One region of the Oceanimonas sp. GK1 genome, then DNA from elsewhere that is predicted to be linked to it. Evidence: riboswitches for the same ligand, from Rfam matches in the RefSeq annotation. Region 1 holds a riboswitch; each other region holds the start of a gene.
What was found. Region 1 has a riboswitch for thiamine pyrophosphate ahead of thiD (bifunctional hydroxymethylpyrimidine kinase/phosphomethylpyrimidine kinase). Riboswitches for the same ligand answer to the same signal wherever they lie in the genome.

Region 1 (3,753 bases):
GTGAGGAAATAGCCAAGCGGCTGAAGGAGCTGGAGCGGGAGGCGTTTGAGCTGGCCGGTGAGCCCTTTAACCTGAGCTCCACCAAGCAGCTCGGCGAGATCCTGTTCACCAAACTGGCACTGCCGGTGATCAAGAAGACCCCCAAGGGAGCGCCGTCCACCGCCGAAGAAGTGCTGCAGGAGCTGGCGCTGGATTACCCGCTGCCCAAACTGCTGATGGAATACCGGGGCCTGAGCAAGCTCAAGTCCACCTACACCGACAAGCTGCCGCTGATGGTGAATGAGCACAGCGGGCGCATTCATACCTCCTACCACCAGGCTAACACCGCCACCGGCCGGCTGTCGTCGTCGGATCCCAATCTGCAGAACATTCCCATCCGCACGCCGGAAGGGCGGCGCATTCGCCAGGCTTTTGTGGCCGAGCCCGGCTACAAACTGGTGGCGGCGGACTACTCCCAGATCGAGCTGCGCATCATGGCGCACCTGTCCCAGGATCAGGGGCTGCTGGACGCCTTTGCCCACGGCCAGGACATTCACAAGGCCACCGCCGCCGAGGTGTTCGGGGTGGCGGTGGAGCAGGTGTCTGCCGAGCAGCGCCGCCGGGCCAAGGCCATCAATTTTGGCCTGATCTACGGCATGAGTGCCTTTGGTCTGGCGCGCCAGCTGGGCATTGGCCGCAACGAGGCCCAGGACTACATGAACATCTACTTTGAACGCTACCCCGGGGTGCTGCGCTACATGGAGACCACCCGGGAGCAGGCCAGTGAACAGGGCTATGTTTCCACCCTGTTCGGCCGCCGGCTCTACCTGCCGGAAATCAAATCCAAGAACGGCGCCCGGCGCAAGGGTGCCGAGCGGGCCGCCATCAACGCGCCCATGCAGGGCACTGCCGCCGACATCATCAAGCAGGCCATGATTCGAGTGAATGACTGGCTGGGTGAGCTGCCCGAGGGCGAGGTACGCATGCTGATGCAGGTGCACGACGAACTGGTGTTTGAAATTCGTGAAGACAAGGTAGACGCCCACCGGGAAACCATCTGCGCGCTGATGCAGCAGGCCGCCAGTCTGGATGTGCCCCTGCTGGTGGAAGCCGGGGTGGGTGACAACTGGGATCAGGCTCACTAATCTGACAACAAAATAACGATAATGAAATAATATTACGTATCTCGACTTTTCTCTGCTTTCCTTCGGGAGTAGAGTGTCATCAGGTACAGAGGCAGGGTAAATCACCCTGTCACGCTTTTTGCATTTACTTCATATGCTGCTCAGGCCGCCTTCAGCCAGAATGCTGAAGGCGTTTTTTTATGCCCGCTGTTCGGCTGTACACAGGTGTTGTATACAATCCAACTCCATTTTTGTTGTTAAGTTACATTTTTGTGAGTGAATGCGTCGACTGGCATTTGGCCAGTGGGCTGGGTATTATCGTGCGATTGGTCGGGGAGCCGAAAGGCCGAGACGGCAGTGATATGCCGAACCCGTTGAACCTGATCCAGTTAACACTGGCGTAGGGAACCGATGGCCGATGGCCTTGTGGTTTTCACGCCTTACAAGGACCATAAGGACATGCACAGCAGCAAAGCCATTATTCTTTCCATTGCCGGCTCCGACAGCGGCGGCGGCGCCGGTATTCAGGCCGACATCAAGGCCATCTCCGCCACCGGCGGCTACGCCTGCTCGGTGATCACCGCCATTACCGCCCAGAACACGCAGCGGGTGACCGCCGTGCACCCGGTACCCCAGGAGATCATTCGTGCCCAGCTCGACGCCGTGTTCAGCGATCTGCCGGTCATGGCGGTGAAGGTGGGCATGCTGGGGGATACCGACACCATCAATACCGTGGCCGACGCCCTGGAACAATACCGGCCACAACACCTGGTGGTGGATCCGGTGATGGTCAGCGCCAACGGCGACATGCTGCTGGCCCCCGAGGCGGTGGATTGCCTCAAGCAGCGGTTGCTGCCGCTGGCGGACGTGATCACCCCCAACCTGCCGGAAGCCGCCTGCCTGGTGGAACGGCCGGTGCCGGCGTCACTGCGTGAGGTAGAGCCCCTGCTCACCGCCCTTAATGAGCTGGAGTGCCGGGCGGTGCTGCTCAAGGGCGGCTTTCTGCAACAGGAGCCGCGCAGTCCCGACTGGCTGCTGCACCATGGCGAGGTGCGCTGTTTCGACACCCCCAGAGTGATCACCGCCAACACCCACGGCACCGGCTGTACCCTGTCCGGGGTGCTGGCTTCCTACCTGGCGCAGGGCCTGACACTGGAGCTGGCGGTGGCCTCGGCCAAGCACTATATCGAGCGGGCCATCGAGGCCGGTGCTCACTTGAAAATCGGCCAGGGCCGGGGCCCGGTGGAGCACTTTTTCGCCCGCTGATCCCGGCATTAGTGTCCCGGTTTGCTTGCGTCCGGCCGGGGCGGCTTGTAGTATGCGTATCGCTAATAATCAATAAAAAATGGATTAACTTCCTGATAGTTAATCCAATTATGTTCACTGCTATAGTCTGCATTCAGAGTCTCTCCTTTCATCTTCGCCGATCCTGACGCCCCGTTCACGGGCATGAAAAGGAGCCTTGCGTATGCTTGTTGCCGTATTGGCAGGTTTTGTTCTGGCCGCCCTGGTGCCGCTGTTAAGTCCCCGCCTCGGTCGGCATATCGGCGGGTTTCTGGCGGTGTTGCCGGCGGCGCTGTTCGGTTATTTCGCCAGCTTCTGGCCCCGGGTCACCGGCGGTGAAGCGGTGCAGTTTCACTACGACTGGATCCCCAGCCTCAATATCAGCCTGAGCTTTCTGCTGGATGGCCTTGGCCTGATGTTCGCCCTGCTGATCACCGGCATCGGCACCTTCATTCTCATCTACGGCGGCCGCTACCTGGAAGGCAACAAGGACAGGCACAAGCTGCTGATGTACCTGCTGGCCTTTATGAGCGCCATGCTGGGGGTGGTGCTGTGCAGCAACCTGATTGGCCTGTTCGTGTTCTGGGAACTCACCAGCATCACCTCCTACCTGCTGATCGGTTTTAACCACGAGCAGGAAAAGGCCCGCAAGGCGGCGCTGCAGGGACTGTTCGTCACCATGGGCGGTGGCCTGGCACTGATGACCGGGCTGATTATGCTGGGCTGGATGGCCGGCAGTTTTGAGCTGACCGAGGTGTTGACGCAAGGGCCGGCACTGCAGCAGCACCCGCTGTTCCTGCCGATGATGGGCCTGGTGTTGCTGGGCACCTTTACCAAGTCGGCCCAGTTTCCGTTCCATTTCTGGCTGCCCAATGCCATGGCCGCGCCCACCCCGGTGAGCGCCTATCTGCATTCGGCCACCATGGTCAAGGCCGGGGTGTTTCTGATGGCCCGGCTGCAACCGGTGATGGCGGGCAGCGAGGCCTGGCTGCTGACGCTGTCGGCGGTGGGCGCCCTGACCATGACGGTGGGCGCCGTGATGTCGGTGTGCAGCACGGATCTCAAGCGCATTCTGGCCTTTTCCACCATCATGGCCCTGGGCACCCTGACCTTGCTGATTGGCATCGGCACCCCGGTGGCGCTGAAGGCGGCCATGGTGTTCCTGCTGGCCCATGCCCTGTACAAGGGGGCGCTGTTTATGGCCGCCGGCACCCTGGATCACGCCACCGGCACCAAGGACGTGCGCGAGCTGGGCGGACTGCGCCCCCACATGCCGCAGACGGCGCTGTTTTTGTGGGTGGCGGCGCTGTCCCTGGCCGGCATTCCGCCGCTGTTCGGCTTTATCGCCAAGGAGCTGATGTTTGAG
Region 2 (3,753 bases), 450 kb from region 1:
AGCCGATAAAGCTCACCAGGCTGGCAAGGCCCAGGGTCCAGATCAGCGCCGGGTTGTCGAATAGTTGCAGAAACTCATTCACGGATAGGGGTACTCTTTAACATCAAGTGGCTTGTTCAGGTTGCGCCATTATGAGGGAAAAAACGTCTGCCGGCAGCGATCAGAATGAACAGGGCGGTCTCGGGCACAAAAAAACCGGCGGCCTTATGGCACGCCGGTACTGTTTTTACGACGAAACGGTTGCGACGAAACGAACTCAGCTTTCCAGGCTGCGCACCCGGCCGGCCAGCGCATTAAAGTCAAAGGGCCGGCTGGGCACCAGCAGCAGCAGGATGGAAATGGCCACCGGCACCAGGGTAGCCAGCAGGAACGACTCCAGCAAATGGGTGGCGGCCTGGCCCGGGGCGGGGAACAGCATCAGGCCGGCCACCAGGCCGCCGAGGGTGCTGAGCATGGCGTTCCAGCCCTGATAGAGGGCGTTGTAAAAGCCGAAAAACACCGGAAAGGCGGCGGCGCAGCACAGCAGGTCCGCCAGCAGGAACAGATACAGCACGCTGTACCCCTGCGAGGCCACATAGAGCACCGGAATCGACACCAGCACGATTAGCCAGCGCGACAGGCCCAGCAGGGTGTGCACGCTGGTTTGCGGCAGCAGCCGGCGCAGATCCACCACCAGCATGCTGGTGAGGCCGCTGATGGTGGAGTCGGCGCTGCTCATGATCAGCGCCAGGCCAAAGGGCAGCAGGCCAATGGCAAACCACAGCGGCATGTTGGGCATCAGCACGCTGAACAGCGCCACCGAGCCATCGCCGGGCAGCGCCAGGCCCACAAAGGCCAGGCCAAACAGCCCCATGATGAAGATGATGGGAAAGCTGAGCACGCCGCTCAGAATAAAGCCGTTGCGAATGACCTTGTTGTCCCGGGCGGCAAACACCCGCTGCCAGGTGCCCTGGTAGAACAGGCCGGTCAGCACCACGGCGAGGAAGAAGGTCAGGCCCGACTTCAGCCCGGTGGTGTCGAGCGGGTCAAGCAGGTGCGGGGCGGTTTGCTGCAGGCCGGCCAGCACCGGGGCCAGGCCGCCGGTGGCCTGCCAACCCAGCACAATCAGGGTGAGCAGAAACGGCAGTATCACCAGCATCTGCACCCGGTCGGTGAAAATGGTCACCCGCAGGCCGCCATACAGGGTATAGAGCAGGGTGGCCGCCATCACAATGCCGGCGGTGGCCCACAGCGGCACCGGCGCCAGCAGCGCCACCATCTGGGCGATGGCGGTGAGGCCGGCGGTGAGGGAAATAAACAGGTAGAACAGCATGATCACCAGCACAAAGCCGTACATGCCCCGGCCGTAGCGGCCCAGCACAAACTCGGTGAGGGTGTGGCCGGCGGGCATCAGCTCGCGAATGCGCTTGCCGAGCGGAATCATCACCAGCCGGGGGGCCAACACCCCCAGAGCGTAACCGGTAACGGCGCCAATGCCGCCCCAGGTGGCGGCCTGGGCCGGACCGAATAAAATCCAGGTGCCCATGGTGGTGGCCAGCAGGGTCAGGGTGGTGGCGCTGCCGCTCTGGCTGTTGCGAGCCACGATAAAGTCTTCCGGCTGATCGTTTTGCCGGCGGGCGTAAAGCAGACCCGGAATGGCGAAGACCGCCGCAAATAAACAGAGCCATAAAATGGCGGTGGTGGTGTCCAGCATGTGTTCTCCCTCTGCCCGGGTGGGCACTAAATGGCCGGGGCATGCGGGCGACAAGAGGGAGAGGGCGGATCGGGATTGCAGGATCCTTCGTTTCCTTCCCTTCGCCGGCATTACCCGGATCAGGTTCTAAGGGTTACCGCCGGTGTGGCGGAGTCTCAGCCCGTGTGGGCTCCCCCAGGAATAGCGAAACGAGGGTAAGGGGCGGCGGCGTGGTTGTCAATGCGGGCGGCGGCCCCGTCAGCGACGGGCCGGGTGCGCGGCGGACAGGGCGCGGCCTGCGGTCTGGCGTTGCAGCCACCAGGTGGCCAGGCAGGAGAGCAGGATGCCGGGCCAGAGGCTGGCCGCCACCGGTTCGCCGCCAAACAGCCAAAGCAGCAGGGCGACCGCCGCCGGGTTGAGGTAGGTGTAGGCCATCACCCGTTGCGGGCCAAGGTGAATGCTGCCCCCCTGAAACAGATAGCCGCTGGCCAGGGTGGCGCACACCACCAGGTAGCCCATGGCCAGCCAGTCGCCTCCTTCAAGGGCTTGCCATTGCAGGGGGGTATCGGTCAGCCAGACCATGAGCCCCATCCAGACCGCACCGCCCAGCAAGGTGGCGCAGGTGAGTATGGCCACCGAATCGTTGCGATACAGCAGTTTCATGCACAGCGAATAGGCGCACATGCTCAGCACCGCCAGCAGAAACAGCCGATCCCCCGGATTGAGCTGCAGCGCCAGGGCCCGCGCCGGGCTGCCCTCAAAAATCACCCACAGCGCCCCTACCATGCCCAGCAGGTAGCTGATCCCCTGCACGGTGGTGATGCGGGTGCGCAGCAGCCAGATGCCCGCCACGCCGGTCAGCAGAGGCACCAGAGTGAACAGGGTGCCGGTGTTCAGGGCCGTGGTGCTGTGCAGCGCCTCAAACAGCAGAATGAAAAACAGCGAATAAAACAGGCTGATCAGCAGCCCCCGGGGCAGGGCCCGCCACAGTTGCTGCCGCCGGTCGGCGCGCCACAGCACCCAGGGCAGCAGCAGGGCGGCGGCCAGCACAAAGCGCAGCAGGGTGAGGGAGGCCGGCGGGGCCTCGGTTGCCAGCCGGGCCGAGATGATAAAGGAGCCCGCCACGAACAGGGTGGCGAGCAGCACACGCCCGTGGGCGTGCCAGGTTTGCATGGTCATGGCTTTTCTCCCGAATGCCGTTCGCCGGCTCAGTCGGCGAAACGATCCCGTATCCGCACACTCTCCAGGGCCCGTTGTCCCGCCCTGGGTCGGGCGGCCCTGGTGGCCTTGCCAATGGTCAGCATCATGCCCACCAGGTGGCCTTCGGGCAACCGGATCAGCTCGGCCACGCGCTCGGCGTCAAAGCCGATCATGGGGCAGCTGTCGTAGCCCATGGCCCTGGCGGCCAGCATGGCGGTCTGGGCGGCGATGCCCACGGAGCGAAGGGCTTCATCGCGCTGCAGTTGCGGCTTGCCGGCGTAGAAGCCGTGGATCATCGACAGCATCTGGTCGCGGACGTCGGCGGGGGCGTCGCGCCAGCAGTGGCCGGGATCCTTCTGCCAGGCCTGGGTGTCGGCACAGAGCACCAGCAGCAGGGAGGCGTCGGTGATTTGCGCCTGATCCCAGGCGGCGGCGCGCAGCTCGGCCCGCAACTGCGGGTCTTCCACCTGCACAAAGCGCCAGTGTTGCAGGTTGAAGGAGGTGGGGGCCTGCAGCAGGTACTGAAACAGTTGCTCGATGTCGGCCTCGGGCATGCGAAAAGTCGCATCGTATTGCTTGATGGCGCGGCGGGTCGTGATGGCGTCGAGGGTATGCATGGTCTGACTCCTGTGATGAAGGATGATGTTCGGGTTGGTGGTCAGTATTCCATGTGCAAAAATGAAGAAAAACAGAATTGGTGCAGAGGTAATGTGCATGAATGCACAGATGAATGACTGGCAAGACATTTACACCGCCTACCAGGTGGCCCGGCTGGGCTCGCTGAGCGCGGCCGCCCATCAGCTGGAGGTGCACCACAGCACCGTATTGCGGCGGATCAACGCGCTGGAAGCCCGCATGGGCACCCGCCTGTTTCATCGTCA
Region 3 (3,753 bases), 450 kb from region 1:
CGCAGCCACGGCCCGGCAGCGTGTTTATGCGCTGGATGGAGGCCCATGTTCCGGCGGCGCAAATCTTCTACCGGGTGCAGGATTTCACCGGTTTTATTCCCGCGCTGCAGGCCGGGCTGGGCTGTGGCCCGCTGAGCTGCTGGCAGGCCAGCCTGGCCCCTGAGCTGCTGCCCCTGTTGCCGCCCCCGCCAGACTGGACTTATGACCTCTGGCTGACCAGCCACGGGGATTTGCACCGTTCGGCCAAGGTGCAGGCCTTTACCCGTTTTCTCAAGCAGAGGATTGCCGAGCGCCAGGCCGATTTTATGCCGGCATAAAAAAACGCGGCCGGGGCCGCGTTGCTGAGTGCCATGACGGTTATTTTACCGTCCAGCCGATGGTTTCGCCGGCGCGAATGGGCACCAGCTGGTCGCCGCCCAGGGGCAGGGTTTCGCCCACGGTCCAGGACTCTTTCACCAGGGTGATGGTGTCTTGGTTGCGGGGCAGGCCGTAGAAGTCGGGGCCGTTGTGGCTGGTAAAGGCTTCCAGCTTGGCCAGCGCGCCGGCTTCTTCAAAGGCTTCGGCATACAGCTCCACGGCGGCGTGGGAGGTGTAGGCACCGGCGCAGCCGCAGGCGGCTTCCTTGCGGTGCTGGAAGTGCGGCGCCGAGTCGGTGCCCATAAAGAACTTCTTGCTGCCGCTGGTGGCGGCACGCACCAGGGCCTGCTGGTGGGTGTTGCGCTTGAGAATGGGCAGGCAGTAGTAATGGGGACGAATGCCGCCCGCCAGCATATGGTTGCGGTTAAACAGCAGGTGGTGGGCGGTGATGGTGGCGGCCACGTTGTCGCCGGCCTGCTCCACAAAGTGCACCGCGTGCTCGGTGGTGATGTGCTCCAGCACAATCTTGAGATTCGGGAAGTCGCGCACCACGTCGGGCAGCACGGTTTCCAGGAACACTTTTTCCCGGTCGAAGATATCGATGCGCGAGTCGGTCACTTCACCGTGCACCAGCAGCAGGGTGCCGGTTTCCTGCATGGCTTCCAGCACCGGGTAGATGTTTTTCACATCGGTCACGCCGGAGTCGGAGTTGGTGGTGGCGCCGGCCGGGTACAGTTTGCAGGCTACGATGGCGCCGCTGGCGCGACCCTTGCGGATCTCTTCGGGCTGCGTGTTGTCGGTGAGATACAGGCTCATCACCGGCTCAAACTGGCTGCCTTCGGGGCGTACCGCCAGAATGCGTTCGCGGTATTCGTTGGCAAGCTCGGTGGTGGTCACCGGCGGCACCAGGTTGGGCATGACGAGGGCGCGGCCCAGGTAGCGGCTGGCGTCGCGCACGGTATCTGTCAGTTGCGCCCCGTCGCGCAGGTGCAGGTGCCAGTCGTCGGGGCGGGTAATGGTCAGTGTGGTTGTCATTGTCGGCTCGGCGTTATCCATGGCTTTTGAGGCCTTTATTATCCACCCGCGAGCCTTTTTCACCAAACTTCTGAAAACGTAAGGGGTGAGGCGTAAAGGGTGAGGGGGGAAAACAGGCCGTCTGGCGGGTGATTGTTCACCTCACACCTTACCCCTCACGCCTCTCGCCCTTGGGCGCAGGGGTATGTTATGGTCTGTGCCGAGACACGGGGTGTCCTGCATGCAGGGCTGAGATAACACCCGTTGAACCTGATCCAGTTCATACTGGCGAAGGGATGTCAGCCTGCCGGTTCGTGCCATTGCTGCCTCATCATGCCTTCGCCTCAGCTTCGAGGTAGAAAATGCAAACGTCCATTCAACTTAATGAACAACTGGTGCTGGTCACCGGCGGTGCCCGCGGCCTGGGCGAACAGCTGGTGCGCGCCTTTCTGCGCGAGGGTGCCAGGGTGGTGATCAACTACCTGCACAGCGCCGAGGCGGCCCAAAAGCTGGCCGCCGAGTCCCCGCAGCAGGCCCTGGCCATTCAGGCCGACGTGACCGACGCCGCCGCCGTGCAGGCCATGTTTGCGCAGGCCGAGGCCCACTTCGGCTGCCCGGTAACCACCGTCATCAACAACGCCCTGCCGGCGTTTTCCTTTAACGGCGATGCCCGCACTCACGCCAATGAGCTGGCCTGGGAGCACCTCAACCAGCAGCTGGAAGGGGTGGTGGGCGGTGCCATCAACACCACCCGGGCGGCGCTGGCCGGCATGCGCAAGCAGGGCTTTGGCCGCATCGTCAACGTGGGTACCAACCTGTTCCAGAACCCGGTGGTGCCTTACCACGACTACACCGCCGCCAAGGCGGCGCTGCTGTCGCTGACCCGCACCCTGTCCCAGGACCTGGGCCCCGACGGCATTACCGTCAACATGGTGTCCGGCGGCCTGCTGCGCACCACCGACGCTTCCGCCGCCACCCCGGAAGCGGTGTTTGACTACATCGCCGCCAGCACCCCGCTGCGCCGGGTGACCACGCCGGCGGAATTTGCCGACGCCACCCTGTTCTTTGCCTCCCCCTGGTCGCGCTCGGTCACCGGCCAGAACCTGGTGGTGGACGGCGGTCTGGTGAAAAACTGATGAGCAGCAAGCAACGCATGATGCACCTGAACCTGTTTCTGTTCGGGTGCGGCCACCATAGAGCCGCCTGGCGTCATCCCCATTCCGCCGTGGAGCAGCTGGGGGACATTCGTTATTACGAGCGGCTTGCGCAAACCGCCGAGCGCGGCAAGCTGGACGCGGTGTTCTTTGCTGACGGCCAGTCCACCGGCAATGTGGCAGACGGCAGCTACTGGTTTCTGGAGCCACTCACCGCCATGGCGGCCATGAGCCGGGCCACGGATCGCATTGGTTTTATCAGCACCGTCTCCAGCACCTTTTTCACGCCCTTTCATGCCGCCCGCATGATGGCCTCGCTGGATCATATTTCCAATGGCCGCATGGGCTGGAACGTGGTCACCTCCATGTTCGACGTGGAAGCCCGCAACCACGGCTACGAGGCCATGCCGGCCCACGCCGAGCGTTATCGCCGGGCCGAAGAATTCGTGGACGTGGTGATCAAACTGTGGGACTCCTGGCAGGAAGGGGCCCTGGTGATGGATCGTGCCGGCCACTACGCCGATCCGGAAAAAGTGAACCCCATCAATCACCACGGCGAGTTCTTTCTGGTGGACGGACCGCTCAATGTGCCACGTCCGCCCCAGGGCCACCCGGTGTTGTTCCAGGCCGGCGCCTCGGAGCAGGGCCGGGCACTGGCGGCCCAGTGCGCCGAGGCCATTTACGCCGTGGCCTACGATTTGCCGGCGGCCCAGGACTATTACCGGGACATCAAGCGCCGGGTGCAGGAGGCTGGACGCAACGTGGACGTACCCATCATGCCGGGGCTGGTGACCTATGTGGCTTCTACCGAAGCCGAGGCCAAGGCCAAGCAGCGGGAGCTGGATGAGCTGTTGCCCGCCGACGCTTCGCTGCGCCAGCTGGGTACCTACGTGGGCCAGGACTGCTCCGGCTGGGAGCTGGACGCGCCGGTGCCGGCACTGCCGTCACTCGACGTGTTCACCGGGCCCAAGGGCCGTTACGCCACTATCTTGCGCATTATTGAAACCGAGCAGCCGACGGTGCGCCAGCTGCTGGGCCGGCTTGCCGCCGGCGGCGGCCACTGCACCATGGTGGGCACGCCGGAGTCGATTGCCGACCGCATGGAGCAGTGGTTCCGCAATGAGGGCGCCGACGGCTTTAACCTGATGCCGCCGTCACTGCCCGCGGGCATTGAGGACTTTGTGGATCAGGTGGTGCCCGAGCTGCAGCGCCGCGGCCTGTTCCGCAC
Region 4 (3,753 bases), 1.7 Mb from region 1:
CAAACTGGTATTCCGGGGCGTGGGCGGCGTCGCGGCCGTCAAAGTAGGCACCGGCCTCTTCCAGCCGAGTGTCCAGCAACCCCAGGCTGCCGTAGATCTCGAGAGCGGCGCTGGCCTGCCACTGGGCCTGGGCTTCCAGGCCGTAGCTGTAGGCGCGCTCGGCGTTGGCGGTGTAGTCGATGTAGTCGGTGGAATTGTCGGGGCGCAGCACGTTACGGTAGGCGCTGATCTGGGCGTCATCCCGCTGCTGGAAGAACAGGGCCACCTGAGTGTGCAGGGTGTCGTCCAGCAGGCTATGCTTGCCGCCGATTTCGTAGTTCCACAGGGTTTCGGCATCAAAGTCACGCAGCTCGTTGGGCAGGTTGCCAGTGGCGTTGTAGCCGCCGACCTTGTAGCCCCTGGAGATCAGGGCGTAATACATCTGGCTGTCGTCCACCTGGTATTCGAGCGCGACCCGGCCGCCCCAGAGCATGTCGACGGGATCGCTGCCGTTGCCGTCACTGTCGCTGTATTGGGTGCGATCCTGCTCCACCCGCAGGCCGTTGATCAGGGTCAGCTTGTCGGTCAGTACGGTTTCCAGCTCGCCGTAAGTGGCCATCCGGTTGGCTTCATACTCGCTGGTGAAACCGGCGGGCAGGTAGGTGTAGTGACGGGTCAGATCCGAGCTGCGGTGGAAGAAGTAAATGCCGCCGGTCCAGGCGGTGCGGCCGTCGAACAGGGCGGACTCTTCGGTGGAGATAAAGCGCACGTCGGCGGTGGCACCGCGCTCGTCCCGTTGGTAGTTGTCGGTGGCGCTGTAGCCGCCGAGGCCGGGATTGGCCCAGTCCACGTCGTAGCCGTATTCCAGCTCGCTTAGGTTCACCGCCAGCGAGGTTTGCAGGGTATAGGCGCTGTGGCCATACCAGCTGGCGGTGCCCGACAGGGCCAGGGTTTTCTGGCGATCGTGGCCCGGCTGATCGGATAGGGTATGGCGGCTGTTGTCGAGGGAGAAGGCGTCGTAGCCGTTGTCGATATTGGCGTAGAAAGCGCTCAGATCCAGATCCAGATCCTCGCTGGCCTCGATGCGGAATTTGCTACGCAGCAGGGTCTCGTCAATGTTGTTGGTGTTATCGGTATGGTGATAATCATTGGTGATGAAACCGTCGCTCAGGTTGCGCTGGGCGGCAAGACGATAGCCCACCTTGTTGGTGAGCGGGCCGCCCACCGCCGCGCTCAGGTTGCGGGTGTTGTACTGCCCCAGGGTCAGCTCGGCGTTGCCTTCCGTGGTCTTGGTGGGCTCACTGGCGCGAATGTTAATCAGGCCGGCCAGGGCGTTGGCGCCATACAGGCTGCCCTGAGGGCCGCGCAGCACTTCCACCTGGCGGGCGTCCAGCAGAGTGGCGCCGCCGGCCATGGCGCTCATGTCGATACCGTCCACCACCACACCAACGGACGGGTTGACCACACCGATAAACTGGCTGCGCTCGCCCACACCACGAATTTGATAAAACTTGCCGCGGGAAGCGCCGGCGCTCAGGTTGACGTTGGGGGCCTGGGCCAGCACGTCTTCCAGGTGATCCTTGCCCGGCTGCTCCAGTCTTTCTTCATTCAGCACGCTCACGCTGGCGGCGGTGTCCTGCAGGGTATCTTCCCGAAAGCTCGAGGTCACCAGTACGGGGGCCAGGGTGTAGACGGATTCAGAGTTATCGGCGGCCTGGGCCGGCAGAGCGGCTGCCATGGCCAGGGTTAAGGCAGAGGGGACAACAGGGTTCAGTCTTGGCACTTTATATCTCCATTTCAGTGCGAAGACCCGGTAGCAATACGAGCAGGGCAGGGCGTTGTGAGCTTCCTATTCCTACGCCGGTATCAACCGGATCAGGTTCAAAGGGTTCGCGCACGGCGCATCTCAGGCAATGGGTTGCCACCCCTTAGGATTTGGCCTTGGTTATAAGGCGAGCGGAATTATACGCATTCAGGCATAAAGGTCGACAAGAATCGAGGGTTGGTACTGACGTGCGGTCACGTGTTGACCGAATCCACCTGGACATTGCGACAGCGGCAGTGAGCCATGCTTATGCTTTTTGAATGATGAACCGACTTTACATCTACATAAGAATAATCTTATATTAGTTTTGCCTTAATTAAACGGAGTGCTCATCATGAAAAAAGGAAGAAAAATACTGGCCGCGCTGGCCCTGGGGGCCGGCATCAGTGCCGCGAGTGCCGCTCAGGCGGCAGAGTCAAAGGTCTTGCTGCTGGTCACCAGTGCCGCGCCCCAGGTGCAGGGCATGGCCATGGTGCTGGGCAATGCCATGCAGGAGCAGGGCCGTCAGGTGAAGGTGCTGCTGTGCGACAAGGCCGGGGATCTGGCCATTAACGGATACAGCAGTGCGCCGCTGAAGCCAAACAACGTCACCCCGGAGCAACTGATGAGCAAGCTGCAGCAGGGGGGCGGCAAGGTAAGCGTGTGCGCGCTTTATCTGCCCAACAGCGAATACGACAAGACGGATCTGCGCGAACAGGTAGAGGTCGCCACGCCGGCCGAGATGGCCGCCATGATGACGGCGGACGATGTACGGGTATTCAGCTTCTAAAAAGGAGAGCAACCATGTGGAAAGTACTGACGCCGGCGCTGCTGGCCATGACCCTGGCACTGCCGTCCTGGGCGAGCAGCGACGAACTGGGGCTGAGTGCCCGCCAGGCCTATGAGCAGAACCGCGACAACGATCAGGTGTTGCTGGTGGATGTGCGCGATCCGGTGGAGATCATGTTTGTAGGGGGCACCAACGAGGTGGATGTCAACGTGCCCTATCTGCTGGTGGATCGCAGCCAGTGGGATGAAGACAACCAGCGCTTTCGGTTATACCGCAATCCGCAGTTTATTGAGCAAATCAAGGCGGCCCTGGCCGAGCGCGGCCTGGATGAAACCGCCACCGTCATCACCATGTGCCGCTCCGGCAGCGAGCGGGGCCTGCCCAGCGCCGAATTTTTGCGGGAGCATGGGTTTTCCAACGCCCGTTACGTGGTGCACGGCTTTCAGGGGGATGCCATCAAGGAAGGCGAGCGAACCGGTTTTCGCCTGGTGAATGGCTGGCAGAACGAGGGCTTGCCCTGGAGCCCGCGTCTGAGCCCGGACAAACTGCAGCGGCCACAGTAAGCAGGCTTGCGAGCAAACCCACCATGGAGCTGATTTTTCTGGGCACCTCCTCGGGCACACCCACCAAAACCCGCAGCCTGTCGGCGCTGGCCCTGCGCCGGCACAAGACAAAGTCCTGGCTGCTGGTGGATTGCGGCGAAGGCACCCAGCACCGGCTGCTGCAGGCGCCGCTGTCGCTGCACTGGCTGCAGGCGGTGTGCATCACCCACCTGCACGGGGATCACTGCTACGGCCTGCCGGGCCTGCTGGCCAGCGCCGGGCTGAACGGCCGCACCGCGCCGCTGACCATTGTCGGCCCGGCGGGGCTGCAGGCCTGGATTGAACAGACCGCGGCCATCAGCCAGTTGCAGCTGAACTTTGAGCTGCGCTTTGCGGACGTGAACTCCCTTATCAGCCGCCCGCTGGCGCTGGAAGGATTTGACATCACGGCCACGGCGCTGTCGCACCGGGTGCCCAGTTTTGCCTATGGCTTTACCGAAACACATCTCGCGGGCCGGCTCGACACCCACCGGCTCCTCGCCGATGGCGTGCCCGCCGGGCCGCTGTGGGGGAAACTGCACCGGGGCGAAACCGTCACCCTGAATGATGGCCGGGTGCTGGCGGGGCGGGATTACCAG

Region 2: linked by a shared signal. The riboswitch ahead of GU3_RS00425 (sodium:solute symporter) and the one ahead of thiD (bifunctional hydroxymethylpyrimidine kinase/phosphomethylpyrimidine kinase) in region 1 are both predicted to bind thiamine pyrophosphate.
Region 3: linked by a shared signal. The riboswitch ahead of GU3_RS00400 (3-oxoacyl-ACP reductase) and the one ahead of thiD (bifunctional hydroxymethylpyrimidine kinase/phosphomethylpyrimidine kinase) in region 1 are both predicted to bind thiamine pyrophosphate.
Region 4: linked by a shared signal. The riboswitch ahead of GU3_RS11095 (TonB-dependent receptor) and the one ahead of thiD (bifunctional hydroxymethylpyrimidine kinase/phosphomethylpyrimidine kinase) in region 1 are both predicted to bind thiamine pyrophosphate.

The regions. Positions count from the first base shown of each region.
Region 1 is NC_016745.1:532,760-536,512, forward strand. Features, by position in the region: gene polA (DNA polymerase I) at 1-1,124, shown strand, start outside; TPP riboswitch at 1,425-1,527, shown strand; gene thiD (bifunctional hydroxymethylpyrimidine kinase/phosphomethylpyrimidine kinase) at 1,563-2,369, shown strand; gene GU3_RS02570 (putative monovalent cation/H+ antiporter subunit A) at 2,572-3,753, shown strand, end outside.
Region 2 is NC_016745.1:86,107-89,859, reverse strand. Features, by position in the region: gene GU3_RS00430 (PGPGW domain-containing protein) at 1-82, opposite strand, end outside; gene GU3_RS00425 (sodium:solute symporter) at 257-1,693, opposite strand; TPP riboswitch at 1,773-1,879, opposite strand; gene GU3_RS00420 (DMT family transporter) at 1,931-2,851, opposite strand; gene GU3_RS00415 (nitroreductase family protein) at 2,881-3,489, opposite strand; gene GU3_RS00410 (LysR family transcriptional regulator) at 3,599-3,753, shown strand, end outside.
Region 3 is NC_016745.1:81,935-85,687, reverse strand. Features, by position in the region: gene GU3_RS00410 (LysR family transcriptional regulator) at 1-317, shown strand, start outside; gene pyrC (dihydroorotase) at 358-1,392, opposite strand; TPP riboswitch at 1,590-1,685, shown strand; gene GU3_RS00400 (3-oxoacyl-ACP reductase) at 1,734-2,507, shown strand; gene GU3_RS00395 (LLM class flavin-dependent oxidoreductase) at 2,507-3,753, shown strand, end outside.
Region 4 is NC_016745.1:2,339,498-2,343,250, reverse strand. Features, by position in the region: gene GU3_RS11095 (TonB-dependent receptor) at 1-1,717, opposite strand, end outside; TPP riboswitch at 1,815-1,918, opposite strand; gene GU3_RS11090 (DsrE family protein) at 2,139-2,573, shown strand; gene GU3_RS11085 (rhodanese-like domain-containing protein) at 2,588-3,136, shown strand; gene GU3_RS11080 (ribonuclease Z) at 3,160-3,753, shown strand, end outside.